DNA from 4 places in the Arthrobacter sp. efr-133-TYG-120 genome. Region 1 is predicted to be linked to each of the others. Evidence: riboswitches for the same ligand, from Rfam matches in the RefSeq annotation. Region 1 holds a riboswitch; each other region holds the start of a gene.
The links. A riboswitch is a leader RNA that binds a small molecule or an ion and turns the genes downstream of it on or off. The one in region 1 is predicted to bind thiamine pyrophosphate.
Positions count from the first base shown of each region.

Region 2: linked by a shared signal. The riboswitch ahead of QRN51_RS18120 (bifunctional hydroxymethylpyrimidine kinase/phosphomethylpyrimidine kinase) and the one ahead of thiC (phosphomethylpyrimidine synthase ThiC) in region 1 are both predicted to bind thiamine pyrophosphate.
Region 3: linked by a shared signal. The riboswitch ahead of thiO (glycine oxidase ThiO) and the one ahead of thiC (phosphomethylpyrimidine synthase ThiC) in region 1 are both predicted to bind thiamine pyrophosphate.
Region 4: linked by a shared signal. The riboswitch ahead of QRN51_RS17705 (ECF transporter S component) and the one ahead of thiC (phosphomethylpyrimidine synthase ThiC) in region 1 are both predicted to bind thiamine pyrophosphate.

Region 1 covers NZ_JARVRI010000002.1:15,977-23,711, forward strand. Annotated here, with positions in the region: gene rimM (ribosome maturation factor RimM) at 1-110, opposite strand, end outside; gene QRN51_RS01330 (RNA-binding protein) at 240-482, opposite strand; gene rpsP (30S ribosomal protein S16) at 484-906, opposite strand; gene QRN51_RS01340 (hypothetical protein) at 1,102-1,545, opposite strand; gene QRN51_RS01345 (VOC family protein) at 1,616-2,494, opposite strand; gene QRN51_RS01350 (amidohydrolase family protein) at 2,573-3,667, opposite strand; TPP riboswitch at 3,745-3,852, shown strand; gene thiC (phosphomethylpyrimidine synthase ThiC) at 3,848-5,677, shown strand; gene QRN51_RS01360 (alpha/beta fold hydrolase) at 5,678-6,427, opposite strand; gene ffh (signal recognition particle protein) at 6,531-7,735, opposite strand, start outside.
Region 2 covers NZ_JARVRI010000032.1:65,264-72,998, reverse strand. Annotated here, with positions in the region: gene proB (glutamate 5-kinase) at 1-695, opposite strand, end outside; gene obgE (GTPase ObgE) at 685-2,274, opposite strand; gene rpmA (50S ribosomal protein L27) at 2,420-2,683, opposite strand; gene rplU (50S ribosomal protein L21) at 2,744-3,052, opposite strand; gene QRN51_RS18120 (bifunctional hydroxymethylpyrimidine kinase/phosphomethylpyrimidine kinase) at 3,473-4,993, opposite strand; TPP riboswitch at 4,985-5,081, opposite strand; gene QRN51_RS18115 (Rne/Rng family ribonuclease) at 5,226-7,735, opposite strand, start outside.
Region 3 covers NZ_JARVRI010000036.1:135,670-143,404, forward strand. Annotated here, with positions in the region: gene QRN51_RS19390 (DEAD/DEAH box helicase) at 1-90, opposite strand, end outside; gene QRN51_RS19395 (RNB domain-containing ribonuclease) at 379-1,893, opposite strand; gene thiE (thiamine phosphate synthase) at 1,931-2,620, opposite strand; TPP riboswitch at 2,647-2,766, shown strand; gene thiO (glycine oxidase ThiO) at 2,758-4,062, shown strand; gene thiS (sulfur carrier protein ThiS) at 4,059-4,295, shown strand; gene QRN51_RS19415 (thiazole synthase) at 4,299-5,105, shown strand; gene QRN51_RS19420 (4a-hydroxytetrahydrobiopterin dehydratase) at 5,168-5,488, shown strand; gene QRN51_RS19425 (hypothetical protein) at 5,520-5,822, opposite strand; gene QRN51_RS19430 (DUF3107 domain-containing protein) at 5,859-6,083, opposite strand; gene QRN51_RS19435 (TetR/AcrR family transcriptional regulator) at 6,134-6,673, opposite strand; gene moeB (molybdopterin-synthase adenylyltransferase MoeB) at 6,877-7,735, shown strand, end outside.
Region 4 covers NZ_JARVRI010000031.1:47,928-55,662, reverse strand. Annotated here, with positions in the region: gene QRN51_RS17710 (ABC transporter ATP-binding protein) at 1-912, opposite strand, end outside; gene QRN51_RS17705 (ECF transporter S component) at 912-1,541, opposite strand; TPP riboswitch at 1,616-1,752, opposite strand; gene QRN51_RS17700 (NUDIX hydrolase) at 1,969-2,697, shown strand; gene QRN51_RS17695 (DUF4235 domain-containing protein) at 2,749-3,009, shown strand; gene mnhG (monovalent cation/H(+) antiporter subunit G) at 3,006-3,473, opposite strand; gene QRN51_RS17685 (MrpF/PhaF family protein) at 3,463-3,741, opposite strand; gene QRN51_RS17680 (Na+/H+ antiporter subunit E) at 3,738-4,304, opposite strand; gene QRN51_RS17675 (Na+/H+ antiporter subunit D) at 4,301-5,890, opposite strand; gene QRN51_RS17670 (Na(+)/H(+) antiporter subunit C) at 5,887-6,342, opposite strand; gene QRN51_RS17665 (Na+/H+ antiporter subunit A) at 6,339-7,735, opposite strand, start outside.

The sequences.
Region 1 (7,735 bases):
AATTCGGTGCCCGGGACGAAACGATCGCCAGGGGCATCGGTGAGCACCTGGACGGTGACTTCGCCGCGGATTCCGTGGGGCTTGCCGATTCGGGCAACCTGGAGCTGCATGGGGTTCCTCTGATTTCTTCGCTGGGCCCGGATGAGGGACCCACGGCTGGGTTTGCTCGTAAAACAATCCGGCCCCTCCACCATAATCTGGTGAAGGGGCCGGATTTAAGACAAGTATTGCTGAGCGCGTTACCGGCGACGGTCGGTGTCGACGACGTCGACCCGCACCTGCTCGCCGCCCGCCAATGCCGCAATCACAGTGCGCAAAGCGCGTGCGGTGCGACCCTGGCGACCGATCACCCGTCCGAGGTCGTCCTGGTGAACGCGCACCTCGAGGGATTCCCCGCGGCGGTTGTTCTTGGCACTGACCTTGACGTCCTCAGGGCTGTCAACGATCCCGCGGACCAAGTGCTCGAGCGCTTCTGCCAGCAACTTACTCAGCCTCGGTGGTCTCTGCTTCAGCGTCAGCGGGAGCTTCAGTTGCTTCCGACTGCTTGGCCTTCTTGGTGATGGCTTCCGGAATGATGACGGAACCCTTCTCCGGTGCAACGAAAGCAGGCTTGGCGACCTTGGTCTTCAGCGTGCCTTCCTGGCCCGGGAGGCCCTTGAACTTCTGCCAGTCACCGGTGATCTTGAGGATCGCGGCAACCTGCTCGGTCGGCTGGGCGCCGACGGACAGCCAGTACTGTGCACGCTCGGAGACAACCTCGATGTACGAGGGCTCTTCGGTGGGGTGGTACTTGCCGATTTCTTCAATCGCACGGCCATCGCGCTTGGCGCGGGAGTCCATGACGACGATGCGGTAGTACGGTGCGCGCATCTTACCGAAGCGCTTAAGGCGAATCTTTACGGCCACTTTTGTGGTCACTCCTGTTTCTGAAACGGGGTTGAGCCCGTCGTTCTGCACCCGTGGGGCGGGCCATACTTGAGGGTTCCAAGGACAAGATGCACACACGGAGAGAGGGGCCGCGCGGATCGAGTACCTGTCCATTGTGCCAGATGGCGGACAGTATTTCGAACACGCGGTCCGTGCGGCGGCTTTTCTGCGGGATTACTGCTCAGCGGACCAGACGTAGAGACCGCCCCGTTCGGCCTTTTCGACGTCGCTCGCGAGGGCCGCCAACTGCTGGACGTACAGGCGGGCCTGTTGGGCATCAAAGGGCATGTCCTCTTGGGCCGCCCAGCGTTCGGCGACGTCGTCGAGGACGTTCCCTTCGCCTTCGGTCTCGTAGCTGAGGAGCTCAGACAGGGCACGCACCATCGCTTCCGGGACGCCCAGCAAGGCGTCGCTGGTGACGTCCACCAAAGCAAGCTCATAGTCGGCCCCGCCTGCGTGCACGGCCGTGCCCGCGAGGTCGCCGAGTTGTTCTACTTCGAAATCGCTGATTCCCGGGATCCGTACCGCGGCGCCGGATACGTCGCTGCCCTTCTCCAGGGCAGCGGCCCTCTTGAGTGCTTCATCGTGGGTGGCAACAAAGATTTCAGCAAAGCCCATGGAAAGTACTCTCATTCAGTCGTGCCAACGGAGCTGCGGCGCAGCGGCCGAGATGCGCCACGCCGTCGGATCAAGCGTAGCGGACCGCGACCCGCAGGCGGTTGCGCCACGGGTCCTCGAAGCGGAGCTCCTGGCCTGTGTGGTGCGAGGCGATGCCCGCTACCTTGAGGCGATCGGCGAGCGCGCCGACGTCGTCTCCTGACGGCACTTCGATGACCACCTCGCCGAGGCCGAGGGTGTCCTTGCGCGGGCCTGCACCGCGGCTGTTCCACACGTTCATGGCCATGTGGTGGTGGTAGCCGCCCGCGGAGACAAACAGGGCCTGCCCGTGCCAGCCGGCGGTCTGCTCGAAGCCGAGGGTGTCGACGTAGAAATCATGGGCGGTCTTCACGTCGCCCACCTGGAGGTGGACGTGCCCGACGCCGGCGCCCGCCCCATGCTGGCCCGTCACGGCCGCTTCACTCAGGTACTGCTGGAGGTAGCGCTGCGGCGGGAGCGGCAAGCTGTCCATCACGACCGAGCTGCCGTTCCACTCCCAGCCTTCACGGGGCTTGTCGTAGTAGAGTTCGATGCCGTTGCCCTCCGGGTCGGTGAAGTAGAAGGCTTCGCTGACCAAGTGGTCGGCACTGCCGACGAAGGCGTGGGGTTCGTACTGCGCGGCGGAGGCAACAGTTGCGGCGAGCGAGGGCTGATCCTCGAAAAGCAGCGCCGTGTGGAAGAGTCCGGCCTCTCCGCGGCCCGGGATCTGGAGACCAGCGGCCGGCGCGAGGTGCACCAACGGCTTGCCTAGCCGGCCGAAGTAGAGCCCGCCGTCCTGTTCGGCGACAACGTCCAGCCCCAGCGCCCGCTGGTAGTAGTCGCCCATGAGCTTCATGTCCCCCACTTTGAGCATGACAGTGCCCATGGTGAGTTCGGCAGGAAGGAGATCCTGGCTGGATGTGATGGTCATGTGAAACTCCCGGCTTTTTGTGGCGCCGCCCTTCGGCAACCTCTATGTATCTAAATTACTTGAAGCTTCAATTTATTCCTAATGCCCGGCGCTTCCTGAAATGTGTCCCCTCAGAACGGTGCATCGTGGCTGCAGCACGATCTCAAGGGACGCTCGGGGATCCTTTGCGTAGAGCACGACGTCTGCGCTGGCGCCTTCGCTGATGCCGTCGGCACCCAACCACTCACGGGCGGACCAGCAGGCAGCATCCAGGGCTGCGGCCGCCGGAAGACCCGCCCGCTGGAGTTCCAGGATCTCCTCGCCGATCCGGCCGTGTTTGATGACGCTTCCGGCGTCGGTTCCGGCGTACACCCGCACTCCGGCATCGAACGCCTCAAGGACCCGCTCATGCCGGCGCTTCCACAATGCGATCATGTGGGCGGCGTAGCGCGGAAATTTGGTTTCAGCCTGCTTCGCGATGTCCGGAAACGTCGCAATGTTGATGAGCGTGGGGACAATCGGCACATCCTGGTCCAGCAGCCGGGGAATGTGGTGGGGCAACAATCCGGTGGCGTGCTCGATGCAGTCGATCCCGGCGTCGAGCATGTCATCGATTGTCCCTTCGGCGAAGCAATGGGCGGTCACCCGCGCCCCCTCGTCGTGTGCGGCCGCGACGGCGTCCTTGACGACGGCGGCCGGAAAGGACGGGCCGAGATCCCCGGCGGAGCGGTCGATCCAGTCCCCCACGATCTTGACCCAGCCGTCTCCGGACCGCGCCTGCTTGCGGACTGCCTCCATCAGATCCTCCGGCTCCACCTCTTCGGCCAGCCCGGGGATGTACCGCCGTTGCCTCGCGATGTGCCTGCCCGCGCGGATGATCCTCGGCATGTCCGCCCGGCGTTGCAGCCAGCGCGTGTCGCTTGGGGATCCGGCATCGCGGATCAAGAGGGTCCCGGCATTCCGGTCCGCAGTCGCCTGCAGGCGGGCAGTCTCCTCGTCGACAGCTCCGCCCTTGCCCAAGCCAACGTGGCAATGCGCGTCGACCAGGCCGGGAAGCACCCAACCGTCCAGGACGACGTCGGGCTTCGCAAGGGGCCGGACGAAGGTCAGCCGTCCGTCGACCGACCAGAGGCCGCGCCGTTCCTCCTCCGGCCCGGTGAGGACGGCGCCGCTGAATTCGATGATTTCCGCCATGATTCCACCCTAGTTCCCGGGAGCTTCGCCGGCGCGGTCACATCTGTCACAAGCGCTGGCAGCTGTGGTAGCTTCGTCTACGACCACACGGGGGCCCTTGCAAGGGCTGAGATCGGGCTGATGCAGCCTGCGACCGTTGAACCTGTCCGGGTAATGCCGGCGAAGGAAGTGAGTAATCCTTTGAGCACCAAAGAAACACAGCTGAGCCCTACCCAAAAGGGATCGGACCACGATGTGACCCAATCCCTCAAGTCGCATTCCCTCGCGTTCCTGGAGGATGCCGACACGGGAATCCGGGTTCCAGTGACGGAAATCGCCCTCGAACCGTCCCCCAACGGCGAGGCCAACGCCCCGTTCCAGGTGTACCGGACCGCCGGACCCGGGAGTGATCCCGTAGTGGGCCTCGAACCATTCCGCAGCGAGTGGATCGAAGTCCGCGGCGACACTGAGGCCTACAGCGGCCGCGAACGGAACCTGCTCGACGACGGCAAGTCGGCCGTGCGCCGCGGCGCCGCCTCCGCGGAGTGGAAGGGGGCACAGCCGGTGCCCCGCCGCGCCGTCGACGGCAAGACCGTGACACAGATGCATTACGCGAAACAGGGCATCGTCACGCCCGAAATGCAGTTCGTGGCACTTCGCGAAAACTGCGATGTGGAACTCGTCCGCAGCGAGGTCGCTGCCGGCCGGGCCATCATCCCCAACAACATCAACCACCCCGAATCCGAACCGATGATCATCGGCAAGGCGTTCCTGGTGAAGATCAACGCCAATATCGGCAACTCGGCCGTCACCAGCTCCATCGCCGAAGAAGTGGACAAGTTGCAGTGGGCAACGCAATGGGGCGCCGACACCGTCATGGACCTGTCCACGGGCGATGACATCCACACCACCCGCGAATGGATCATTCGTAACTCCCCCGTACCGATCGGCACGGTACCCATCTACCAGGCCCTCGAGAAGGTCAACGGCGAAGCCAACAAGCTCACGTGGGAAATCTTCCGCGACACCGTCATTGAGCAGTGCGAGCAGGGCGTGGACTACATGACCATCCACGCCGGCGTGTTGCTGCGCTACGTGCCGCTCACCGCGAACCGCGTGACGGGCATCGTTTCCCGTGGCGGCTCCATCATGGCGGGCTGGTGCCTGGCCCACCACGAGGAAAACTTCCTCTACACCCACTTCGACGAGCTCTGCGAAATCTTCGCCAAGTACGACGTCGCGTTCTCGCTGGGTGATGGACTGCGCCCGGGCGCGACGGCGGACGCGAACGACGCCGCGCAGTTCGCCGAGCTGGACACCTTGGCCGAGCTGACGAAGCGCGCGTGGCAGTACGACGTGCAGGTCATGGTCGAAGGCCCCGGACACATCCCGTTCCACTTGGTGCGGGAGAACGTGGAGCGCCAGCAGGAGCTGTGTGACGGCGCGCCGTTCTACACGCTGGGCCCCCTTGTCACCGACGTCGCCCCGGGCTACGACCACATCACCTCCGCCATCGGCGCCACGGAGATCGCACGCTACGGAACCGCGATGCTCTGCTACGTCACTCCGAAGGAACATCTGGGCCTGCCCAACAAGGACGACGTCAAGACCGGCGTGATCACGTACAAAATCGCCGCCCACGCCGCTGACCTGGCCAAGGGACACCCCGGCGCCCACGAACGCGACGATGCGCTGTCCAAGGCCCGCTTCGAGTTCCGCTGGCGTGACCAGTTCGCGCTGTCGTTGGATCCGGTCACGGCCGAATCCTTCCACGACGAGACACTCCCGGCAGAACCGGCCAAGACGGCGCACTTCTGCTCCATGTGCGGACCAAAATTCTGCTCCATGCGCATTAGCCAGGACATCCGCGACGAATACGGCTCAGCCGATTCCCAAGCGGCCATCGCGGAAATGTATAGCGGCATGCGCGAAAAGAGCGAGGAGTTCCTGGCATCAGGGGGCAAGGTCTACTTGCCCGAGCTTGAGGTTCCCGCAGGAAAACGTGAGGCGGCGTCAGGAAACCTGAACTGATCAGGAAGCCTGGACTGATCCTGCGCGGCTGGCATCCGCGATGAAGGAGCGGATGATCCGGTCCCCTTCAACTGAGTCATGAGGCCGGTGTCCTCCAGCCGCAACGCGGTGGAGGGCGCCGGTTTCCTGCAAGTAGCCGGCGATCTCTTCGTAGAGGGGTTCCCAACCACCGGTCAGCACAAGCGTGGGAACTCCCGGCACAATGTGCAGGGGCGCTTCCCACGGCGGAGCCTGGAGCCGCAGGCGTCGCGCGGTTCGCCGGGCCTCCGGGGTGCTGAGGACAGCCGCCTCGGAAGAAAACGCCCTGCGGACGAATTCGCGTTGGTAATCGTCATCGCTGAGTTCGTGCCGGATCCGGAACAACGGCTCCATGAGTGCCCGGTACGCCGCGGTGGCGGGTAATTCAGCTGTCAAGGAAAGACAAGCCGGTTCCACCAGCACGAGGGAGCGGACCAGGTCCGGCCGCTCCACCGCGGCCAACATGGCGGAAATCGCGCCTTGCGAGTGCGCGACCACATGGCCCCCACGCGCGGGGCCGGGGGCCGATGCGGCCTCCCGAGCTCCGAGGCACTCGAGGATAATCTCCACATCGGCTGCAACATCGGATTCCAAAGGCTCGGCCTGCGCATCAAAGCCGTGGCGTTTCAGGAACAGTGCATCGTACGCCAGCGCCATGCCATGCTGTTTCGGCCACGCCGCAGCGCCGAATGTGCCTGCTCCATGGACGAACACGACGCGCTGCTTTTGCATCCCCCCAGCCTATGGCACGGGGCTGACAACCCAACTCACTAGCAGTTGTTGTCGTTCTGAGGGGTCAAAACGACACCTACTGCTAGCCAGTTGGGTGGGACGGCTACTTGCCGAGGAACTTGTCGAAGCCCTTGGGCAGGTTCAGCTGTGAGGGGTCGAAGTCGCCGGAAGGCTGGCCGAATGCCGCGCCGGTGCGGACGGCGTTCGCCCGCTTGTTCTCGGCGTCGCGCAGTTCCTGGGCAGCCTTGGCGGGGTTTCCGGAACGGGCCTTCTTCTTGGGCGCATTCTTGCTTGCCTTGCGGGACCCGCCACCGAGGCCGGGCATGCCAGGCATCCCGGGCATGCCGCCGCCCTGGGCCAGCTTCTTCATCATCTTCTGGGCCTGCGCGAAACGCTCCAGGAGGCCGTTGACCTCGGAGACGTGCACACCGGAACCACGGGCGATGCGGGCCCGACGGGAGCCGTTGATGATCTTCGGAGCCAGACGCTCGTGCGGGGTCATGGAGCGGACAATCGCCTCCACGCGATCGATTTCCCGCTCGTCGAACTGCTCCAGCTGCTGGCGGATGTTCTGCGCACCCGGCATCATCATGAGCATTTTCTTCATGGAGCCCATGTTGCGGATCTGCTGCATCTGGGCGAGGAAGTCGTCCAGGGTGAAGTCTTCCTGGTCGGCGAACTTCTTCGCCATCCGGGCCGCTTCATCCTTGTCCCAGTTCTTCTCGGCCTGTTCGATCAGGGTGAGAACGTCACCCATGTCGAGGATGCGGGAAGCCATGCGGTCCGGGTGGAACAGTTCGAAGTCGTCCAGGCCTTCGCCGGTGGATGCGAACATGACCGGCTTGCCGGTGACGGACGCGACCGAGAGCGCGGCACCACCGCGGGCGTCGCCGTCGAGCTTCGACAGCACGACGCCGGTGAAGTTGACGCCTTCGTCGAAGGCAACCGCCGTGTTGACGGCGTCCTGGCCGATCATGGAGTCGATGACGAACAGCACTTCGTTCGGGATGATCGCCTGGCGGATACGGCGCGCCTGGTCCATCATTTCGGCGTCGACGCCGAGGCGTCCCGCGGTGTCCACGATCACGACGTCGTGCAGCTTCTGCCGGGCTTCGTCGACGCCGGCGCGTGCGACGGCGACGGGGTCGCCGGTGGGAACATCCAGATCCGAGGTGGTGCCGGGGTGCGGAGCAAACACAGGTACGCCGGCGCGTTCGCCGACAATCTGGAGCTGCGTAACGGCGTTTGGACGCTGGAGGTCGGCGGCAACGAGCACAGGGCTGTGGCCTTGCGCCTTGAGCCATTTGG
Region 2 (7,735 bases), on a different contig from region 1:
GTACCGACGCCGGCTTTGCCCGCCTTGCCGATGGTCACGCCGACGAGGTCGGCGGGACCGGTAACGAGCGGAATGCGCTTTGCACCCAACGACGGCGGACCGTCATACAGGGCGTCGACGTCGGACAGCAGGACCAGCGCGTCGGCCCGGACAAGGTGCGCCACCAAGGCGGCCAGCCGGTCGTTGTCACCGAAGCGGATTTCGTGGGTTGCCACGGTGTCGTTTTCGTTCACGACCGGCACGACGCCGAGGTTCAGCAAGCGGTCGAGCGCCCGGTATGCGTTGCTGTGCTGGGTGCGCCGCATCAGGTCATCGGCAGTCAACAGGACTTGGCTGACCGTGACCCCGTGCGCAGCAAAAGCCTGCGAATAGCGCGCCATCAAAAGCCCTTGGCCCACACTGGCCGCAGCCTGCTGCGTGGCGAGGTCCTTGGGACGCTTGGCGAGCCCGAGCGGTGCGAGACCCGCCGCGATGGCACCAGAGGAGACCAGGATGATCTCCGTCCCGGAATTGCGCTTCTCGGCCAGGGCGTGGACCAGGGCCGTCAGCGCTTTCTCCGAGATGCCGCCTTTGATGCTGGTCAACGAGGACGAACCTACTTTGACCACAATCCGCTTGGCGCCGGCCAACGCCTGGCGTTCCGCGGCGTCGTCGCCTTCGGTGACTTCAGCGATGCGGGCCGTGCTAGTCGTCATTTCCGGCTTCCAGGCCGCTTTCCTTCAGGGGCTTGGGCAGACGGCGGCCGCTGACGGACTCGGTCCAGATGCCCGCCTTCCGCTCGGCTTCGAGCTCGGCACGTGCTGCAGCCTTGGCCTCGCGGCGCTCGAGCTGCTCGTCGCGCTTCTGCGAACGGGTGGGACGGTCGCCGATGTCGGCAACGCGAATGTCGGTTCCTCGAGGCGTCGCCAGGAGTTCGGCGCCCGCCATCATGGTGGGCTCCCAGTCGAACACCACGCCGTCTTCCTCGCCGATCACCACGGTGTCGCCCGGAACGGCACCCATCTTGAACAACTCGTTTTCGATGCCGAGCTTGGCCAGTCGATCGGCGAGGTAGCCAATGGCTTCTTCGTTGGTGAAATCGGTCTGCTTGACCCAGCGGACCGGCTTTTCCCCGAGCACGCGGAAGAGCGGTTCGAGGTTCTTCTCCTCGCGGCGGATCTTGAAGCCGGACTCGTTGACGGCCCGGGGGCGCAGGACAGGCGCTGCGACCTTGGGAGGCGCAATCGCAACGGCCTTGCGGGCGGCCATGACGATCTCGCCCATGGCGAAGCTCAATTGGCGCAGGCCTTCATGGCTCGTGGCAGAGACTTCGAAGACGCGGTAGCCGCGCTGTTCCAGTTCTGGGCGGACGAACTCGGCCATATCCCGACCGTCAGGCAAGTCCACCTTGTTCAGGACCACAAGCTTGGGGCGCTCGTTCAAGGGGACCACTTCGCCGTCAACGCCGGCGTAGCTCATGTCCACCGCGTACTTGTCCAGCTCTTGCTCGATGATCGCAAGATCGGTGAGCGGGTCCCTGTCCGCTTCCAAGGTTCCGCAGTCCAGCACGTGCACCAGCGCGGCGCAACGCTCTACATGGCGCAGGAAGTTGTGGCCGAGGCCCTTGCCCTCGCTGGCGCCCTCGATCAGCCCGGGAACGTCGGCGATGGTGAACCGGACGTCACCGGCCTGGACCACGCCAAGGTTGGGGATCAGGGTGGTAAACGGGTAGTCGGCGATCTTGGGCCGCGCCGCGGACATCGCCGCGACAAGGCTCGACTTGCCCGCGGAGGGGAAGCCAACCAGCGCGATGTCTGCGATGGACTTCAGTTCCAGGACGATGTCGCTGGACTCGCCTTCAATACCGAGGAGGGCGAAACCGGGTGCCCTGCGCTTCTGCGAAGACAACGAAGAGTTACCAAGGCCGCCCATGCCGCCTGCGGCGGCGACGAACTCGGTGCCTTCGCCGACGAGGTCAGCAAGGACGACGCCGTCCTTGGTCTTGACCACCGTGCCGTCCGGGACGGGAAGGACGAGGGTTTCACCGTTCTTGCCGCCCCGCCAGTCGCCCATGCCCGGGCCGCCGTTGGTTGCGTGGCGGTGCGGTGCGTGGTGGTAATCAAGCAGGGTGGTGGTTTGGGCATCGACGCGCAGGATGACGTCGCCGCCATTGCCGCCGTTGCCGCCGTCGGGTCCACCGAGGGGCTTGAACTTCTCGCGCTTAACAGAAACACAGCCGTGGCCGCCTGTTCCGCCGGATACGTGAAGTACTACCCGGTCTACGAAGGTCGCCACGTGTTTCTCCTCTATGTGGAAATTACTGCTTGAAGTGCGTGTTGCGCCGCTGTTGCGCGGCCGCCCGCCCTAGTAAATTCTAGTGCGGTTAAAAAGACAGATGGAGCGGGCCATACGGCCCGCTCCACCCGTTCAGAACGTGTTATTACTCTGCAGCTGCAGCAGCAACGATGTTCACTACGCGACGGCCACGGCGAGTACCGAACTCAACCGCGCCTGCCTGCAGGGCGAACAGGGTGTCGTCGCCACCGCGGCCGACACCGGCGCCCGGGTGGAAGTGGGTGCCGCGCTGGCGGACGATGATCTCGCCTGCGGAAACGACCTGGCCACCGAAGCGCTTTACGCCGAGGTACTGGGCGTTGGAGTCACGACCGTTGCGAGTGGAGCTCGCGCCTTTTTTATGTGCCATTTGAAATGCCTGCCTTTAAATTCTGGGGAATCTGTTGAAAACCTGAACAGCAACCAGTGGTTACTTGATACCGGTGATCTTGATCTTGGTCAGTTCTTGACGGTGACCCTGGCGCTTCTTGTAGCCGGTCTTGTTCTTGAACTTCTGGATGACGATCTTCGGACCACGGAGGTCTTCGAGGATCTCAGCCGTAACCTTGACCTTGGCCAGATCCGCAGCTGCGGAGGTGACCTTGTCACCGTCCACCAGGAGCAGTGCGGGCAGCTCAAGGGTGCTGCCGGCTCCACCGGGGACGCGGTTCAGGGTTACGTAGTCTCCAACGGAAACCTTTTCTTGGCGGCCGCCTGCGCGGACAATCGCGTACACCACTTGGGCACTCACTTCTCTCGACGTTTATTACTAAATTTGCGTGCGGAACCCCGATCCAAAAACGGGCCTGGTTCACGCTGTGCCTCAACGCCGTGGACTCCGGTACGGAATCCATGAGTCATCCCTCGAATAGTTCTAAATGAAAGGTCAGTTCCAAATGAACGGTTTCTAGGGGCATAACCCAAGTGTTGGCGTAAGCACCGAAGATCTAGATTACGCTAGTTTCGCCTTCGGCTGCAAATGAGGCCAGGTCCGGAGGCTGCCACGTGATGGCTGCCACAGACTGGCTATGCCGCCATCCGGTACCGTGCCCGTCCACCTTACCCTGCCGGCCGCGAAAAGCTCGGATCCTCACGCCGACACGCTGCAACGCCTGCGGGGGCAAGCCGCGTTCCGGTGCCTCCTCCCCGGAAGACCGGCTCAGCCGTGCAACCTTGGAGCATCGAAGAACGCCGTTTCATAGCGGCAGGATTGGGCAAACGCCTCCATCATCGCTGTGCACTCCGCGGGCGACGCAACCTGCGCGGCGGCATCCGTGATGTCGATCGCCTTGCGGGTGGCCTCCGCGAACGCCTCGTCCGCGTAGGTGCGCAGCCAATCCGCATAGGGGTGCTCGTCCGATACTCCGGCCTCGACAAACCCATGGTGGAGCCGCTGTCCCACCTCGGCGTACAACCAGTAGCAAGGCAACACGGCAGCAACCAGCACCGCATAGCTTCCCGACGCCGATGCCGCCAGCAAGTGGTCCACGTAGGCCTTGGTGACCGGGCCCAGCTCTCCGCTCACCTGGCGTCCACTGAGCCAATTCCGGTGCAGCTCGGATTCGACTTCAAGGCACATCTGCGAGCCGCGGGCCCAGAACAGCTGTTCGGTTTCACTCGGAGCGAGGGCGCTTGCCCGTGCCAGGACCCTGGAATAGCCGTTGAGATAGATGGCATCCTGGGACAGGTAGTAGCTGAACTGCGCTTCGCTGAGACCACCGGATTGCAAGTGCTGGATGAAGTCCAAGCCATAAATGGCTGCCAGTTCCGTTTGGGCGGCGTCCCACATCCGGACGGCGAAGTCCCCCGGTTGAAGGGCCTGCTGGAGCGCGTGGAAATGATGGATCGGCCCGTTGCCCTTCCCTACTTCCAGCACCTCGGACCGGGTCAGCGCCTCCTGGAGCCAGGGCTTGACGACACGCAAAGCAGACTCCCAATCGCCGAGCCGCGCCTTGGCCGTCGCCATCGCCGACGACAGGGAACATCCCGTCCCATGGCTATTGCGGGTCTCCACCCGTTGGCCGGCGAATTCCACCACGTCCTGGCTCAGGACTCCCCCGGTATTGACCAGGGCATCGGGGCAGCCGGCTCCCTGCAGATGGCCCCCCTTCACCAGGACGGTGTTTCCGCAGCTAGCGGCCAGGCGCTTGCCTTGCTCCAACGCCGATGCCCAATCAGTGGCAACAGGCTCGCCAAGCAGCATGGCCAATTCCGGAAGGTTGGGGGTCACCAGGTCTGCGAGGGGCAGCAGTTCCCGCAGTGCGGTTTCAGCGGACTCCGCGAGGAGCCTGTCGCCACTGGTCGCGATCATCACTGGATCCAGGACGACGACGGCGGGGCGCGCCTTGCCGAGCCAGCGGCGGACTTCGTGGATGACCGCCGCGTCCCCGAGCATGCCGATCTTGACGGCATCAACCGTGATGTCGTCGCTAATGGCGTCCAATTGCTGGCGCAGGAACTCCACGGGAGGCACATGGACGCCAGTGACGCCCTGTGTGTTTTGTACAGTGAGCGCCGTGATGACGGCCATGCCGTAGCCGCCATTGGCCGCAATGCTCTTCAGGTCTGCCTGGATCCCAGCACCACCTGAGGGGTCCGAGCCGGCGATGCTGAGGACCCTGGGGATGGGGCGCTGGATGGCCTTGAGCGGGTAGACAGATGATTGCGCCGAAACAGTCATGCGAGACATCCCTTCGCCGGTGCTAACCGGACAGGTTCAACGGGTCTGGTCTCAGCCGGCTCGGTGCGCGGCACCCCGTGTCAGTCCCCTAGCTTAACCCTGATCACGCCTCGCCCGCTGAAATCGCCCATTGCAACCGGACTGCCAGGGTCGGCGGATTGGCCCACAACGCCGAAACCCCGGCGGTTTCCACAGGAGCGGAAACGGCCGGGGCTTAGGCACGGTACTGCGTTCAGAGTTCGGACTTCGGCACACCGACGCCGAGGATGATCGGTTCCGCTGCCGCCGTCGGCTTCGTCGGGGCGGCGTCTGCCGCCTTGGCCTCGTGCGCGGCCCCACCGGAAGCAGCCGCGGCAACCTCGTGGTGCTCCACGTTGGTGGCGTTGGCGGCACCCTGGGCCCGGCTGGCGCTACGGTTGCGTCGGCCTCGGCGTCCACGCGAACCCGAGTCCGGGGATTCACCGCTTGCAACGGCTGCGGGGGCCTCTGCGGGGGTTTCCTTGGCTGACGTTGACGTCGTGGCGGTGTCCGGAGCTTCTCCGAGGCCTGCGAATGCCTGTGCCAATAGGTCCAGGCTCATGGCAGGTGTGCCACTTGCAGCCTCCTCTTCGTGGTGGACGAAAGGCAACGCAACTTCCTCGCCGCCGAATCGCAGCACAGGCTTCGAACGTTCCTCGCCACTCGAAGCAGCGGCCGGAGCCTGGACCGGGGCCGCTGGGGCCCGGACCGGGGTTACTTCCGCTGCGTGCCCGTCGGCGAGCAATTCCGCCGCGTGGTGGAGCTCGTCGTCGTGCAGGTGGGCAGCGTGGGCTGCAGCCGCGATGGTGGCAAGGGCTGCGCGGGTGGCTGCCTGCCGGTTCGGGTCGGTGGATTCCACAGTGTGGACCGGCACCGAAGGGGTGACGGGCAGTTCAGTGGTCCCCGGCCCCGTGCCGCGGCCGCGGCGACGCTTGCGCTGCTCGGGGCGGACGGCTGGCTGTGACTCCGTGCGCGGGTGGTGGTGTTCAGCTGCCACGACGTTGGCCCGACGGTGCTCCACGGGCTCGTCGTGCGTGACGATTCCGCGCCCTGCGCACGTCTCGCACTGCTCGCCGAAGACCTCCAGCAGGCCGGTGCCCATGCGCTTGCGGGTCATCTGGACCAATCCAAGCGAGGTCACCTCGGCGACCTGGTGCTTGGTACGGTCCCGGCCGAGGCACTCGACCAGGCGGCGCAACACGAGATCGCGGTTGGATTCCAGGACCATGTCGATGAAGTCGATGACGATGATTCCACCGATGTCGCGCAAGCGGAGCTGGCGGACCACTTCCTCGGCAGCCTCAAGGTTGTTCTTGGTGACGGTCTCCTCGAGGTTGCCGCCGCTGCCGGTGAACTTCCCGGTGTTGACGTCGACAACCGTCATGGCCTCCGTGCGGTCGATCACGAGCGAACCACCGGAGGGCAGGAAGACCTTGCGCTCCAAGGCCTTGTGGATCTGTTCGTCCACGCGCCATGCCGAGAAAATGTCCTGGTCCGAGGTCCACTTCTCGAGGCGTCCCACCAGGTCCGGCGCCACGTACGTGACGTAGGCCTCGATGGTGTCCCAGGCTTCATCGCCGGAGACGATGAGCTTGGAGAAGTCCTCGTTGAAGACGTCACGGACAACCTTGATGGTGAGGTCCGGTTCGCCGTACAGCAGTTCCGGAGCCAGGATCTTGGTGGACGTGGACTGGCTTTCGATGCCTTCCCACTGGGCCCGCAAGCGGTTGATATCGTGCGTCAGTTCTTCCTCGGAAGCACCCTCGGCGGCGGTGCGGACAATAACGCCCGCGTTCTCCGGGAGGCGGTCCTTGAGGATTTTCTTCAGGCGGTTGCGCTCGACGTCGGGCAGCTTGCGGGAAATTCCCGTCATTGACCCGCCCGGTACGTACACAAGGTAGCGGCCGGGAAGTGAAATCTGGCTCGTCAGGCGTGCGCCCTTGTGGCCCACCGGGTCCTTGGTGACCTGGACCAGCACGGAGTCGCCTGACTTCAGGGCGTTCTCGATGCGGCGCGGTTTGCCTTCCAGGGTGACGGCATCCCAGTTGACTTCACCGGCGTACAGTACGGCGTTGCGGCCGCGCCCGATGTCTACGAACGCGGCTTCCATCGACGGCAGCACGTTCTGGACCTTGCCCAGGTAGACGTTGCCGATGAGGGAATCCTGCTGCGTCTTGGACACGAAGTGCTCCGCGAGCACGCCGTCTTCGAGGACACCGATCTGGATCCTGTCGTCGCGCTGGCGAACGATCATCTGGCGGTCGACGGACTCACGGCGGGCCAGGAATTCGGCCTCGGTGATGACCTGGCGGCGGCGGCCGGTCTCGCGGGATTCGCGGCGGCGCTGCTTCTTTGCTTCAAGGCGGGTGGAGCCCTTGACGCTCGTGACTCGGTCGGAGCCGCTGGTGGACTCAACGTGCGCGCGGGGAGCGCGGACGCGGGTCACCGTGTTGGGGGGATCGTCGTCTCCGCCGCCCGTCAGTTCCAGGTCCTGATCGCCGCGACGACGGCGCCGGCGACGGCGGGAGGTCACGCCTTCTTCGAGGGCCTCCTCGGTACCGGCTTCTGCCTCGTCCTCGGATTCCGCAGAGGTTTCTTCTCCCGCGTCATCACGCTCGGTGCCCCGGCGTCCGCGACGGCCACGGCTGCGACGCCGACGGCGGCTGCCGGCTTCGTCCAGTTCGTTCTCCTCGGAACCTTCCTCAGCTTCGGCCCGCGGTTCCT
Region 3 (7,735 bases), on a different contig from region 1:
GTGGGGTGTTTCGTCCGAGGAAATGGTTTCCTCGGGTTCGATCGTTTCGGTTCCGTCTGTCAGAACTTCATGGGTGTGCAATTCACTCACAGTGGAGTTTTCCTTATTCATTTGGGCTGCGCTGCGTGCTCAACGGTTGTGGCAGGGCCGTTCCGGAGCACGGACGGGCGCAAGCAAATCCAGTGGAAGCCGATCGCGGGCTATCTAAATACTGGCACTGGGGACCAGCTGGTGTATCTCAAGATCGCGTAGGGGCGGGCTTGTTGATGTCAAAAAATTAACTGAATCAACGACCGGGCATCCATTACTACTCACACAGTCTAGCGTCTGGGTGCAATAAACCCCGGATCGCGGCCGCGGTCCTGTGAACTGATTGCGCTACTGGAGCAGTTCGAAGGTGATTTGGCGGGTGGCAATGTCCGCGTCAAGCAGTTTCACGCGGACCTTCGTACCGGACTCCATTTCGCCATCGCAACGAGCGGTGACCGCCGGCTCGGCGATCTGGACGATGCCGGAGGGGCCGTGGGAGTTGCCGTTCCCATTCCCATTCCCGTTGTGGCCGTTGGTGCTGTTCCCGTTCCCGTTTCCGTTGTTCTTGGCAGGCTTCGATCCGGAAATCACCACGGCGTCGAATTCCTGTCCGACGTGGTTCACCAGGAGTGCGGCCTCCACCGTGTCCAAGGCGAGGCGCTCCATTTTGGCGGCAAGCTGGTCGGATGACGCCATGATCTCCGGCAGGCTCGGCAAAGCATCCCGGGCCCATGCAGGGATCTCCGTTCCGTTGCTCAGTGCTTCGCAGATGACCAGGACAAAACGATCGACCAGCCGGCGCAAAGGCGCAGTGGTGTGGGCATATGGTGCGCCGATGGCTGACTGCATGACGCTGCCCGGTACTTCGCCGTCGAAAGGCGTGTATCCGGCGCCCCGGAAAAGCAGCCCCGCGGAATGGAGAATGGCCAATTGCCGGGGGTCTTTGCCGTCGAGGGTCCGTAGGTACTCGCCGTAGCTGGTCCCCTCGGTCCAAGGCTTGCCGAGTGCCCCGGCCTGCCGTTTGAAATGGAGCAGCGAGCGCTCATCGGGAGCGGGCATGGTGCGCAGGATTCCAACCTTGCCGTCGAGCATCAGCTGGGCCGCCGCCATCCCGGTCATGAGCGAAATCTGGGCGTTCCAGTCCTCGACGGGCAGCGAGGGAGCTGCGACGATCCTGTACCCCCCGCCGTCGGGCAGTTGGACGATTTCTTGTTCAGGCATGTTCAGGCTCGCTCCGCCGCGGCGGCGTTCGAGTTCCACCCGTTTGAGCCCGACCTCCTTGAGCAACTGCAGGACGGGATCAGCTGTCCCGGAATCGATCGCGGACTGGACGCCCTTGTAGTTGAGCTTGGCGCGGCTGCGTACGCTTGCCCGGCGAACTGAGACGGTGCGGAACTCTGCTTCGGCATCGAGTTCGAAGTCCCACACGAACGCTCCGCAGTCCTGGCCCGCCAGCAGGCTTCCGGCGTGCTCGCTGATGATCTCGGGGTGCAGCGGTATGCGGCCGTCCGGCGCATAGTACGTCTGTCCCCGGTGGCGGGTCTCGGCGTCGAGCGCTCCTCCCGGTGGCACAAAGGAGGGCACATCGGAGATGGCGTAGAGAACCCTGTAACCATTCCCGGACCGCTCAATGAAGAGGGCCTGGTCGAGATCCGTGGAAGAGGCCGGGTCGATCGTGATGAACGGAACGCCCGTGAGGTCCTGCGCCGGCAGCCTGTGTCCTGAAACCGCGGCCTCCGCGTCGCGCAGTGCTTCAGCGGGATAACCCGCGGGCAGCTCGAGTTCGGTCCGAAGCGCCGCCAGTGCTTCCGCGAGCTGGTTCGACGTTTCAGAGACGTTCGGGGCTATGCGCTGATGTGACACGAAAGTCAGGGTAACTCCAAAATCTCCCGGCGTCTCGCTAGGCCGCCGCTGCGTCCAGTGCGGCCAGGAGTGCCTGGGCTGCCGCCGTCGGATCCTCGGCCTCGGTGATGGCGCGGACCACAACAATGCGGCTGGCGCCGGCCCTCACTACCTCTTCCACGTTGCTGAGATCGATGCCGCCGATCGCAAACCAAGGAAGCACTACGCCGCCGACGGTCTCTTCGTCTGCCTGCTTCACCGCATTGGCAGCGTACTTCACCAGATCGAGCCCGACGGCGGAGCGTCCAGGCTTGGTGGGCGTGGCCCACACAGGCCCGACGCAGAAGTAGTCCAAGCCGCTCCGGCCAGGCGACGCGGCGATGGCTGCGTCAATCTGCTCCGGCGTGTGCGTGGAGAGGCCGATGATGGTGGGGTCGTGGAGCAGCTTCCGGGCCGAGTGCAGCGAAATGTCCTTTTGGCCGATATGGAACACCGGTGCGCCGGCGAGGGACGCTACGTCGGCGCGGTCGTTGACTGCCCAGAGCCGGCCCTGACGGTGCGCCACGGATTGCAGGATCTCCAGGAGTTCCAGTTCCTCTGCCGCTTCGATGGTCTTGTCGCGCAGCTGGATGATGTCCACGCCGCCCTCGAACGCGGCATCGACAAACTGCTCAAAATCACCCTGTTGCTTGCGGGCGTCGGTGCAGAGGTAGAGGCGGGCGGTGGTGTGGACATCGTGCTGGGTCATGGAAACAGAGTAGTTCCTCTAAACTGGGCTGGTACCGCGGGAGCCGCGGCGGCAGTCACAATCGCCGCGCGGCTGAGAGGGCTTCAGCGCCGACCGCTTGACCTGATCCGGCTAGTACCGGCGTAGGGAAGGACTCCATGGACGAAGTAAACACCCAGCACGGGCCCCTGCACACAGACGTGGCGGTGATCGGGGGCGGCGTCATTGGCCTGGGCATTGCGTGGGAAGCCCGAAGGTCGGGCCGCTCGGTTGTCCTGATCGATCCCGCGCCGGCCAGCGGCGCTACTTTCGCGGCGGCGGGGATGTTGGCACCCGTCAGTGAACTGCACTACCAGGAAGAGGACCTCCTGGAGCTCATGCTCGAATCGTCGGCGTTGTGGCCGGACTTCGAACACAATGTGACCGGCTCACGAACCGGACGCAGCACGGGTTACCGGACGACGCCGACCCTCGCCGTCGGTGCGGACGCAGCGGACCGCCGGGCGCTCGCCGATCTTCGGGACGTCCAGCTGGCCCATGGCCTGGTGGTGGAATCCGTGCCGTTGCGCGAAGCACGGGAGCGTGAGCCGCTCTTGAGCCCGCAGATTTCCTGTGCCTTCGACATCCCGGGCGACCACCAAGTGGATCCTCGCCGGCTTTCGGCCGCGATTCTAGGCGCGCTGGCGGAGCACCAGCCCGGCGATTCGAGCTGGATTCCGGGGGCCGAAGGCGGTTTCGCGGTCCGGGACACTGCGGCGGGCCTCCTGTGGGAGGACGGGCGCGCCGTCGGGGCCGTGCTCGGCTCAGGCATCGAAGTGCTTGCCACGGAAACGGTGGTAGCCAACGGACTCGATGCCGCCCGCGTGAAAGGACTGCCGGATGGATTGTCGCTCCCGTTGCGTCCCGTCTACGGCGACATACTGCGGCTGCGCGTCCCGGACCACCTGCAACCGCTGGTCACCGCCACGGTCCGGGGAATGGTGCGCGGAGTGCCCGTCTACATCGTTCCCCGCGATGACGGGACCGTGGTGATCGGCGCGACGCAACGTGAGGACGGATTGTCGTCGTCCGGGGGATCGGCCAACCCGGTGTCAGCCGGCGGCGTCTACCAATTGCTCCGCGACGCCCAGGTATTGGTTCCGGCCGTTGCCGAGCTGGAACTCCTCGAAGCAACTGCCCGGGCCCGTCCGGGCACCCCGGACAACGCACCGCTGCTGGGCCGCGTCGAAGGTCGGGAAGGAACCGTGCCCGGCCTCATCGTGGCCAGCGGCTTCTTCCGCCATGGCGTGCTCCTCACTCCGGCAGCGGCAAAAATCTGCGTTGGACTCATGGATGGCACCGCCGATCCCCGGTGGAACAAATTCCGCCCGGACCGCTTCTCCCGCCCGCACTCAGCAGCAAGGGCTTCCGCAGACGGCCCATCCGCCGATACCTTAAATCCCCTTCTGAAGGACCACGCATGAACATCAAATTGAACGGCGCAGACCACACGCTGAGCGACGACGCTTCCGTCACCACCCTCGTCAGCCACATCACCGGACGCGTTGTGGATTCCAGCGGCCAAGCGGCCGACGGACGCAAGATCGGCGTCGCCGTCGCACGCAATTCCGAAGTGGTGCCGCGCAGCCAGTGGGCTGCCACCGCGCTCGCAGAGGGCGATGAACTCGAAATCGTTACCGCAGTACAGGGAGGCTGAACCATGACCACAGCAAGCACTCACGAAGCAGGCACCCGAACCGATGCCCTGGTGATCGACGGTGTTGAGTTCGGCTCGCGCCTTATCATGGGAACCGGCGGAGCTCCGAGCCTAGACGGCCTCGGGGCAGCCTTGCTGGCTTCCGGCACCGAACTCACTACCGTCGCAATGCGGCGGTACTCACCGACGGAAACCGGTTCGCTGTTCCAATTGCTCGTAGACCACGGCATCCGTGTCCTGCCCAACACCGCCGGCTGTTTTACCGCCAAGGATGCCGTCATGACAGCCGAGCTAGCCCGGGAGGCATTGGAAACGGATTGGGTGAAGCTCGAGGTCATCGCCGACGAACAGACGCTGCTGCCTGACGCCGTGGAGTTGGTGGATGCGACGGAGAAGCTGGTGGACCGCGGCTTCAAGGTCTTCGCCTACACCAACGACGACCCCGTACTTGCGCTTCGCCTGGAGAACCTCGGGGCAACTGCGGTGATGCCGTTGGGCGCGCCTATCGGCACCGGCCTGGGCATCCTGAATCCCCACAACATCGAGCTGATTGTGTCCCGCGCTTCGGTGCCGGTAGTGCTCGACGCCGGCATCGGCACCGCGTCCGACGCCGCACTGGCCATGGAGCTCGGCTGCGACGCCGTGCTGCTGGCCACCGCGGTGACCCGCGCGCAGAATCCGGTGCAGATGGGCGAGGCCTTCAAACACGCGGTCATCGCCGGTAGGCTGGCGAAGCAGGCGGGCCGCATCCCGCGCAGGGAACACGCCCTGGCCTCCTCGGCCATGGAAGGCCGGGCCGAGTTCCTCTAGCGGCCGACGCTGGCCGCTCCGGGGATTCCTGCGAAGATTCCGCGTCTGTGAAGGAGCCCCGAATGGCCGGCAAGGACGACATTCTTTCCAGGTCCACTATTGACGACGCCCTTGCGGAGCTGCCGGACTGGCGGTATCGCCAGGGCGCCCTCGTCACCGCCTACAAGTGCCCGACGTCGGCTGCCGCACTCGAGTTGATTGCCGCCGTCGGGCGCATTGCCGAACAGCAGAACCACCACCCGGACCTGGACTGGCGCTACAACCGCTACACGTCCCACGATGCCGGGAGCGAGGTAACGCAGCGCGACGTCCGGGCGGCTAAGAGCGTCAGCGAAGCGGCCGCGGAAGCCGGGGCAGTTGCCAAACCGGAAGCCACGCCATGAGCCGTATCTGCAGATAGAGCCGCAGCGCTGGTTAGAGCCTCAGCGCCGCGGTCAGCTGGGCGGTGTCGTGCCGCTTCCGATGGCGGCCCAGGAAGTAGGACGCCACGGCGGCCGCCACGGTCCCCAGAATGATGGGCAGGACCCACGGGATCCACGTCACGCCAGGCTGGTAGCCAAAGCCAAGTTGGATGAAGATCACCCAACTCAGCATGGCGACGGCGACCGAAACGCCGGCGGGCAGGGTGATTCCGTACGTTCCACGGTGTTTGTCAGTTCCCCAGACAATGAAGCCTGAAGCGATGGTGGCTAGCGCCACGATGACAAGTGAGAGCATGCGGACTCCTGGCTCGCTGGTGTTCTTGCCTGTTGCTTAGAGGGCGCCGAAGCCGACCCGGCGTACTTCCTCGGCGCCGATCTCCACGTATCCGAGGACATTGCCGGGAACGATGACCTGTCGGCCCTTTTCGTCGGTCAGGCGCAGGTCCGTGCCGTTGGCAATGGCCTCGCTCACGATCTTGGCAACAGCCTCGGCGTCGAGAGCGGACTCAAGCGCGATCTCACGGCCAACATTCTGAATGCCGATCTTTACTTCCACAGCGGGGCCTCCCAGCCAATCAAAAAAATACTCAGTCCTCTATTTGTAGTCTAGGACTCTTTCGGGAAGCGACTGATTCCGCGCCAAGCTAAACGGTAGATCAGGTCGCTGGCGACATCGAGGTCCAAATCGCCGTCGGTTTCGAGCCAATACCGCGCGCTGACCTGCGCCATTCCCGCCAGGCCCCGGCCCAGCAGCTGGGCCTCCAGCGGGGGCAGCTTGGTGTCTTCGGCGATGACCTTGGCGACGGCGTCGGCGAAGGTGCGGTTGAAAGTCTCCAGCCGGGAGCTGACGTCCGGGTCGTTGATGAGATCGGATTCGAAGACGAGCCGGTGGGCTTGGTCATCGCCCGCGATGAAACGGTAGTAGGCGCGCATGACGGCCTGGACGCGCTCCTTGTTGTCCGACGTCGAATTCAGCGCCGTGAGCATCTGGTCCGTGAGCGTGGCCAGGTGGCTGTCGAGGAGGGCCATGTAGAGCTCCCGTTTCGACGGGAAGTGTTGGTACAGCACCGGCTTGCTGACATGGGCGGTCTCGGCGATTTCGTCCATCGCCGCACCATGGAAGCCGTTGGCAACGAAAACTTCCAAGGCGGCATTCAAGAGCTGGGCCCGGCGCTCATCGCGTGGCAACCTGGCCGAACGGGGCGAACCGGTCCGATCTTGCCTGACCTGCGCCTCTTGTTTGATACGTGCACTCTCGGCCACTTGTCTGCCGCCTTTCCCCTTGCAGTTATGACCACAATACTGCGCAGTAATATGACCGGGCGGCACCTGCGGGGATACTTTGAAGTATGGCCACTACTTTTGCTGCCCAAACGTTGCCGTCTTCGCTGCCGCCACTCGTGGAACCGGCCGCGGGACTGACCACCGAAGAGGTGGAACGCTACTCGCGCCACCTCATTATTCCCGAAATCGGAGCGGCCGGTCAGCGTCGGCTCAAGAATGCCAAAGTCCTCGTGATCGGAGCCGGCGGACTGGGCTCTCCGGCGTTGCTCTACCTCGCCGCCGCCGGGGTGGGGACGCTCGGAATCGTGGACGACGACGACGTCGACCTCAGCAACCTGCAACGTCAGATCATCCACCGCGTGGGCGATGTGGGACGGCCGAAAATCGAATCGGCGCGTGACGCCATCAAGGAACTCAACCCGCTCGTCAGCGTGCAGCTGCACAACGTGCGCTTGGACTCCTCCAACGCTTTGGAGATTTTCTCGGGCTACGACCTCATCCTGGACGGCGCGGACAACTTCGCCACCCGGTACCTGGTCAACGATGCTGCCGCGATTCTCGGCAAACCGTACGTCTGGGGATCCATTTTCCGCTTCGACGGCCAGGTCAGTGTGTTCTGGGAGAAGCACGGACCCAGCTACCGCGATCTCTACCCGGAGGCCCCTCCCGCCGGCTCGGTCCCGTCCTGCGGCGAAGGCGGCGTGTTCGGCATGCTGTGCGCCGCTGTCGGCTCGCTCATGGTGACCGAGGCAGTCAAGCTGATCACCGGCGTCGGGCGCTCCATGCTGGGGCGCGTGGCGCTCTTCGACGCGCTCGGCGGCAGCTGGCGCGAAATCAAGGTTTCGAAAGACCCGGAGGCCGAGCCGATCACCGAATTGACCGATTATGAGGCTTTCTGTGGCATCACCCCTGCGCCCGCAAGCG
Region 4 (7,735 bases), on a different contig from region 1:
GCCCCCATTCCGGGAGCTCCCCGCCCCGGAGTCGGCCGCCGGTCCGGCGCCTGTTCCCGAACGTGGGCGGGTGGCCGGCACGTAACCAGGCACCCAGACGCCCGCAGCAGTGAGCATGTCCCTTGCTTGCGCCAGAACCGTGTTCGGGTCACCGTCCAGAAGCACCGCCGGCGTCGAACCTCCCGAGGAGGAACTGCCCGGCTGAAGCACCACAATCCGGTCCACGAGGTCTTTCCAGACCGATACCCGGTGTTCCACCACCACCAAGGTGGCGCCGGTCTTGTCCAGGCAGCGGCCCACGGCATCGCGCACTTCCAAGACGCCGGCCGGGTCAAGGTTGGCGGTCGGCTCGTCCAGGAGGATCAGGCCGGGACGCATCGCCAGTATGCCGGCGAGCGCAAGGCGCTGTTTCTGCCCGCCCGAGAGGGCCGACGTCGGGTGGTCGAGCGAAAAGTTGCCGCTGGCACTGCCACCGGCCCTCCGCAGCAGCCCGACGTCGTCGAGCGCTTCATGGACCCGCTTCCAAATCTCGTCCCGCGGCACGCAAAGGTTCTCGGCGCCGAACGCGACGTCGTCGCCCAGGCGGGAAAGCACCACCTGGGTTTCGGGGTCCTGTTGCATGAGTCCGGCACGGCCCCGCTGGGCCTTCGGGGAAACGCCGTCAACCAGCAACGAGCCGGTCTCGTCGGCGTCGTCGCCTTCCTCGCCCAGCACGCCCGCCAGGGCATGGAGGAACGTCGACTTGCCTGCGCCCGAGGGGCCAAGCAGCAGGACGCGCTCGCCCGGACGGATGTCCAGGTCCAGGGCGTGGATGGCCTGCGTGGTGCGGCCGGCGTGCCGCCAGCCCCAGCCCTGCGCGGAAATGGCGGCGGGTCGCACCACGGCAGAGGTGCCGGAATCAGGACTGGGCATCAGGAAAAGACGGGCTCCGAGGCGGCCTTGCGTGACGCGAACGCGCTCAGGACACCGGTCCTGGCCAGGCCGCGGGTAGCGATCCAGGACAGGGCACCGGCAATGACGGCCCCGGAGATCGTGCAGAACACGATGTACGCGAGCTTGTCGACCGGCTCGTAGGCTATGTTCCAGCCCCACGGCAAGAAGGAGTCGTTCAGGCCGCAGAACAGGCCCGCACCGGCACCGGCCAGCAGGGACACCGGCAGGTTGAACTTCTTGTACATGAAGGCCAGGAAAATGAGTTCCGCCCCCAAGCCCTGGAGCAGGCCCGAGATCAGCACCGTGGTGCCGTACTGGGAACCCATGATGAGCTCGCTCGTGGCGGCCACTGTTTCGCAGAAAATTGCCGCACCGGGCTTGCGGACGATGAGCATGCCCAAGACTGCCGGAATCATCCAGCCGCCGGCGATCAGGCCACTCAGGGGCGGGTAGCCCGCGGACATAGGCGTGGCAACCAAAGCCATCTGGTCCCATGCCCAGAAGATCACGCCACCGGCGATCGAGATGAGTGCCGCCACGACGATGTCCACGACGCGCCAGTTGTAACCAGGCTTGGTGAGGCCCGGCCTTGCAGAAATACCAGTCATTTTGTCCTCCTGAGGAACAGGAGGGGAAAGTGTTCCCGGTTGCCTGCGAGCGGCTTCCGCCGCGCCGGTCCGGACACTATGAGAACTCGACTCCCTTGCGCCGGTACTAGCCGGATCAGGTTCGAGGGTCTGCGGCTGTCCGCACTCTCAGCGCCCGTCCTCCGTGCCGCATTGCTGCGTGCCCGACGGCGGCGCTCCCCTGTCGTTATCAATCCACCCTTTTGGGCGTGGTTCAGTTTACACCTTGGCGGGGTTGCGGGCGCTGTGTTGGCGTCCGCGGAACGGTCACAAACACGCGGGGACGAGGGATTCTGCTGGATCACTCGCCGGGTGAGCGCAGGCCGGCCCGGAATGGCGCGGGCGGCCGCAGAAACTGGGACAATGATCCAGCAGAATGTGACGCGGCAGAGCGGGCAAAGGAGCGGTCTTGGCAGGCAATGGCGAAGCGAACAGCACCACGGTGGCGGAACCGAGGCTCGCCGCAAGCGTGATCCTGGTCCGGGATGCCGCGGTTCCCGGGGGCTCTGAAGGTGCGGCGCAGGCTTTGGAGGTGTTCGTCCAGCACCGGGTTTCCACGATGGATTTCGCCGCGGGCATGGTGGTCTTCCCCGGGGGCCGGGTGGACCAGGTGGACAGCTCCGGCTGGGACTTCGCGGACGACGTCGTCGAGCAGCACGCCGCTGCATGGCACCGGAGCAGCATCGCCGTCGAGCCTGCCTCCGCCAGGTTCAACGCCGGCCGGGTGCTGGCGGCCGCGCAGCGTGAGGTGTTCGAAGAGGCCGGGCTGAAGCTTGACGCCGCCACCCTCCGCCCGTGGGCCAACTGGGTCACTCCGCAGGACCAGCCCAAGCGCTTCGACACGTACTTCTACCTTGCCTGCCCGGTTTCCGGTGCCGAGCCAAGGCACCAGACCACGGAAGCGTCGTCGTCCTTGTGGATGCCCGTCCGCGGAATCCTGGACGCCGAAGTCGCCGGAACACTCAAGCTCATGCCGCCCACGCTGGCGCTGCTGGATGAGCTCCTCGCCCTCGGCACAGTGGAAGCGATACTGGGCGAGGACCGTGACATCGTGCCTGTCCGTCCAAAGCCCGGGGCCTTGGAGGAGTTCTTCCGGCAGAGGCGCCAAGCTCCATCCGTTGCTCCGGAACTGCCCTGAAGTGGGGTTAGGCTGGGGACGGTCCTGTTTCCACCCGCAAGGAGTCCCGGAATGAACCTCCTCATCAAACTGCTCGGCACCGGCGTGAGCATCGGCGCTGGCTTTGTCGGCACCAAGCTCGTCAATGCGCTGTGGGAAAAGTCCACCGGCAAGAAACCTCCCAAGGGTCACGATGATATGGAGGCAAGCCTGCGCTCTGCACTGACCTTCGCCCTGATTTCGGCGACTGTCAGCGCCGTCATCCAGGTTTTCGCAAGCCGCAGTACCCAGCGCGCCATCTCGCGTTTCTCGAAGACACAGGACATCGTCTAGGCTGACGGCCCGCCGTTGGCGCCGTGAGGGCCTGGGCTCCCACCGTTCCCGCTGTGGGGAGTTGTCGGGTCGGCTTGGGCTTTCTCCGCTGCCCGTTGACCGGCGGCCCGCAGCACCACGGCCTCGAGTTCGTCGATGCTCAGCAACTCGGGGTGCAGGTGCTTGGTCCGGTAGCCTGCGCGGCCCACCATGTGTGCGGACACCGGCACCGTCAGCAATTGGAAGATCCAAGCGACGGCCAGGATCGGCCACACCCACCATTCGCGCATCTGCAGCCCGATGGCCGCCAAGACGAGGAACAGCCCGAGCACTTGCGGCTTGGTAGCTGCGTGCATGCGGCTCATCAGGTCCGGGAAGCGCAACAGGCCGATCGCCGCGCCCAATGACATCACCGCACCGACGATCAGCAGCACCGCGGTGACGGCATCGATGACGGCATCCGCTCCGGTGGCGTCAGGAGTCATTGACCTGTCCTCTCCGGTCGGCCACGAAGCGCGCCACCGTCACCGATCCGATGAAACCGATCAGCGTCAGCGCGACGAGCAGCACGAGGTTGTTGAGGTGCCTGTTGACGGCCATGTCGATGGCCAGCGCAGCACCCAGTATGGCGAGCAGCACGTCCGAGGCGAGCACCCGGTCCAGCAGGGACGGCCCGACGGCGATCCTGTAGATCGCGCCGGCGGCGGCGAGGCTAAGGATCACCGCCGTGACGATCAGCACGATGTCTTTCACGAGCGAGCTCCCCTCGTTGCAGGCCAGCCTTCGGCCTGGAGTGCGTCCATTTCCGCCTGGGTACCCATGATCCGGATCAGCGAGGCCTCCGTGTCTTGGACTTCCTTGCGCAGCTTGGCGGTGTCCACATCGTTGCGGACATTGAGCCCATGGATATAGAGCGTGGACGTCGAGCGGTCCACCTCCACCACCAAGGAACCCGGAATCAGCGAAATCACGTGCCCTGTTGCGGTCACCATGAGGTCGGAATGGCTACGGAGGGGAACAGCGACGACGGCGTTGGTTACCAAGGGCCCGCGGAAGACCGCGAGGTACATGACCTGGAAGCTCGCGGCCACCACTTTGCCAAGGAACACGACGGCGAAAGGAATGGCGCGCAGCACGTTGAATCGTCCGCTGAGCTCCACTGGAGGCAAGTAGAAGACCCTGGCTACCACCACGGCGATCAGCGCACCGAATACCAGGTTGCCGGGGCTGAAGTCCCGCCAGAGCGCACCCCACACGACCACCAGCCAGACCAGCAGGGGCAACTCGGTGCGGAACGAAATCCGCTTGCGGCTCACTTGCCAACCCCCTGCAGTGGGGTCGACGCACCCGGCGCAGCGATGCCCGGGACTTTGGCATTCCCGCCGAGCACGGAATGGATATACGCCGTACGGTCCAGCATCTGTTCCGCGGAGTTTCCGGCCAATTGGAACAGCGGACCTGCGAAGACTGTCAGCGCCACGCCAAAGACCACCAGCGCGGCGGTTGGCCCCACCATGGTCCTCGGAAGCAGGCCGACGGCGGCAGTGTCCTTGAGGACGGCGGCCGGGTAGTCAGCGTCCTCGGGCTTCCGCCAGAATGCGCGGTTCCAGACGCGGGCAATGGCCAGCAAGGTCAAGAGGCTCGTGACCACCCCGCCCACCACCAAGGTAATGGCCAGTGGTGTCCCGAGGGCGATGCCTGCCTGCAGGAGTCCGAGCTTCCCCAGGAACCCGGAGAAGGGCGGAATTCCCGCGAGGTTCATGGCCGGAATGAAGAACAAGAGCGCGAGGAGTGGAGACAGCTTTGCGAGCCCACCCAGCCTGTCCACCGACGAGCTCCCACCGCGGCGCTCGATCAAGCCGGTCACCAGGAACAGGCTCGTTTGGACAGTGATGTGGTGGGCCACATAGAAGACGGCGGCAGCAAGCCCGGCTACGGAAGACATGGCAAGCCCGAACACCATGTAGCCGATGTGGCTGACCAAGGTGAAGGAGAGTAATCGTTTGATGTCGCTCTGGGCTATGGCACCAAGAATGCCCACGAGCATGGTGAGGAGCGCAACCACCATCAACGGGGTGTTCAAGGTATCGCCCGGGAAGAGCAGGGTCTCCGTGCGGACCATGGCGTAGACGCCCACCTTGGTGAGCAAACCGGCGAACACGGCAGTGACCGGTGCCGGTGCGGTCGGGTACGAGTCAGGCAGCCAGAAGGACAGCGGGAACACGGCGGCCTTGATGCCGAAGGCCACGAGCAGCATGACGTGGAGCAGGTTCCTGGTGCCCGGATCCAATTCGGCCAGCTTGATAGCCAGATCCGCCATGGTGATGGTTCCGGTTGCTCCGTAGATCATCGCAATGGCGATCAGGAACAACACCGAAGACACGACGGAAACCACCACGTAGGTGACCCCGGCGCGGATGCGCGGACCGGTACCGCCCAGTGTCATGAGCACGTAGCTCGCCGTCAGCAGGATCTCGAAGCCGACGTACAGGTTGAAGAGATCACCGGTGAGGAAGGCGTTCGAGACACCGGCCACCAGGATCAGGTAGGTCGGGTGGAAGATCGACACCGGTGCCTCACGGTCGCCGTCGGCCATGCCCTGGCCGGTGGCATAGATCAGTACCGCGAGGCTGATGACGGAGGAGACCACCAACATGAGCGAGGAGAACTGGTCCACCACCATCACCACGCCAAACGGCGGCTGCCAGCCGCCCAGGGTGACGGATGCAGTGCCTGTGGTCCATACCGAGGCAAGGAGCCAGCATTCCAGGAGCAACGTGAGGGACAACAAAGCGATGCTGACCGCGCGTTGGGCCAGCGGGTTCCTGTTCAGGGCGAACGTCAGTGCGGCACCGAGGATGGGAAGCACGACGGCGAGCGGCGCCAGGCTGGCGATGTTCACAGGGGGCCTCCTTCCTTGGCTGCTTCGGTGACTGCCGTAACCGGGAATTCGGATGTTTCCTCGGGAACCACCGAGTCGTCTTCGGCGTCAAAGCTGGGTGTCTTCGCGACGCGCCTGTCTTCGGCGTCGTCCTGGATGTCGTCCTGCCGTGCCAATGCCCAGGTCCGGTAGATGATGCCGAGCATGAATGCCGTCACCGCGAAGGAAATCACGATCGACGTCAGGATCAACGCTTGCGGCAAAGGATCGTTGTAGTCGCGCGGATCCGTCGATTTGTTGAACAGCGGGGCAAGTCCGGCATATCCACCCGTCGCCAGGATCAGCAGGTTGGTGGCGTTTGCCAGGAGCATGAGCCCCAGGAGAACGCGGGTCAAGCTGCGTTCCAGGATCAAATAGATCCCACAGGCGTAGAGCACTCCCATGACGATCAACAAGGTCAAGTTGACGCTCATGGGGTCCCCTTCCCGAGCGAGGTTGTTGCCGACTGCGCCGTGGTTGCGGCCGTTGGTGCGGAGGTGGGAACTTCCAATCGGGCATCCCCTGAATCCCGGACGTCTCCGCTGGCGGTCTCTTCGAAGTGTTCGTCGATCTCGGCTCCCAGGCTCCGCAGCACGTCCAGGGCCAGGCCTACGACCACGAGGTACACGCCGATGTCGAAGATCGTGGAGGTCACGAACTTGATGTCCCCGAACAACGGTAGCCAGAACTCGATGATGGCGCTTTGGAACACCTGGCCGCCCAGAAGCAACGGTACGAAGCCCGCTGCGGCCGCCGTCGCAAGGCCGGTTCCCAGCAGCATGCCGGCGCTGATCGGTGCGGCTTCCCGCAACTCGAACCGTCCGCCGGCCAAGTAACGGATGGTCAGGGCAAGCCCGGCCGTGAGTCCGCCGGCGAAGCCGCCACCCGGAAGATTGTGTCCCGCCAACAGCAGGTACACGGAGAAAACGATCATCGAGTGGAAAATCAGCCGCGTGACCACTTCGAAGATGATGGAACGCCGTTCCGGTGCAAGGGTTCGGCCGGCCACGAGCCAGGGGTCCGTCAGGGAGCCCGCGAACTTGCGGACGAGTGCCAGCGAGGCGTCGTCGCGCGAACTGCCCCCGGCGGCGGCGCGCCTTCCCACCGTGCCCTCGGGAATGGTGGCGGCCTTGTTGAGGCGCTCGCCCCTGCTGCGGACAAAAATCAAGCTCGCGACGCCGGTGGCAGCGACCGCCAGCACCGAGATCTCGCCGAAGGTGTCCCACGCCCGGATGTCCACCAGCGTCACGTTGACCACGTTGAGTCCGCCGCCGCCTTCATAGGCCAGCCGGGGGAACGAAAGCGATACAGGCTCGGCGATGCGGGCGCCCATCGCGTAGATCGCCACGAAGATCATGGTGACCGCGAACGCCACGCCAATGATGACGCGAACCACCCGGTACTTGCCGCCGGTGCGGTCACGGAGCTCCGGAGGGAGGCTGCGCATCGCCAACACGAAGGCCACCAGGATGATGGTCTCCACCAGCATTTGCGTCAATGCGAGGTCCGGGGCTCCCTGCAACGCGAACATGAGTGCGATGCCGTAGCCGGTGACCGACACCATCAGCACGGCGAGGAAGCGCTTGTTGGCTCGGACCGCCGCGAGAGCGCCAACAACGATTCCTGCCGCGGCGATGAGCTGGAGCGGGGAATTCGGGTCGATCACATAGAGCCCGCCCGGGAGCGGCTTGTTGGCCACGATGAGTGCCGTCAAGGGGACAGCGAAAGCCACCGTGAGGATGACCGCAAGGTAGAAGTACAGGGAACCGCGCTGCGTGCGCCCCGTGACCCACACGGCGACGTCGTCCAAGGCGCCGATGGTGCGCT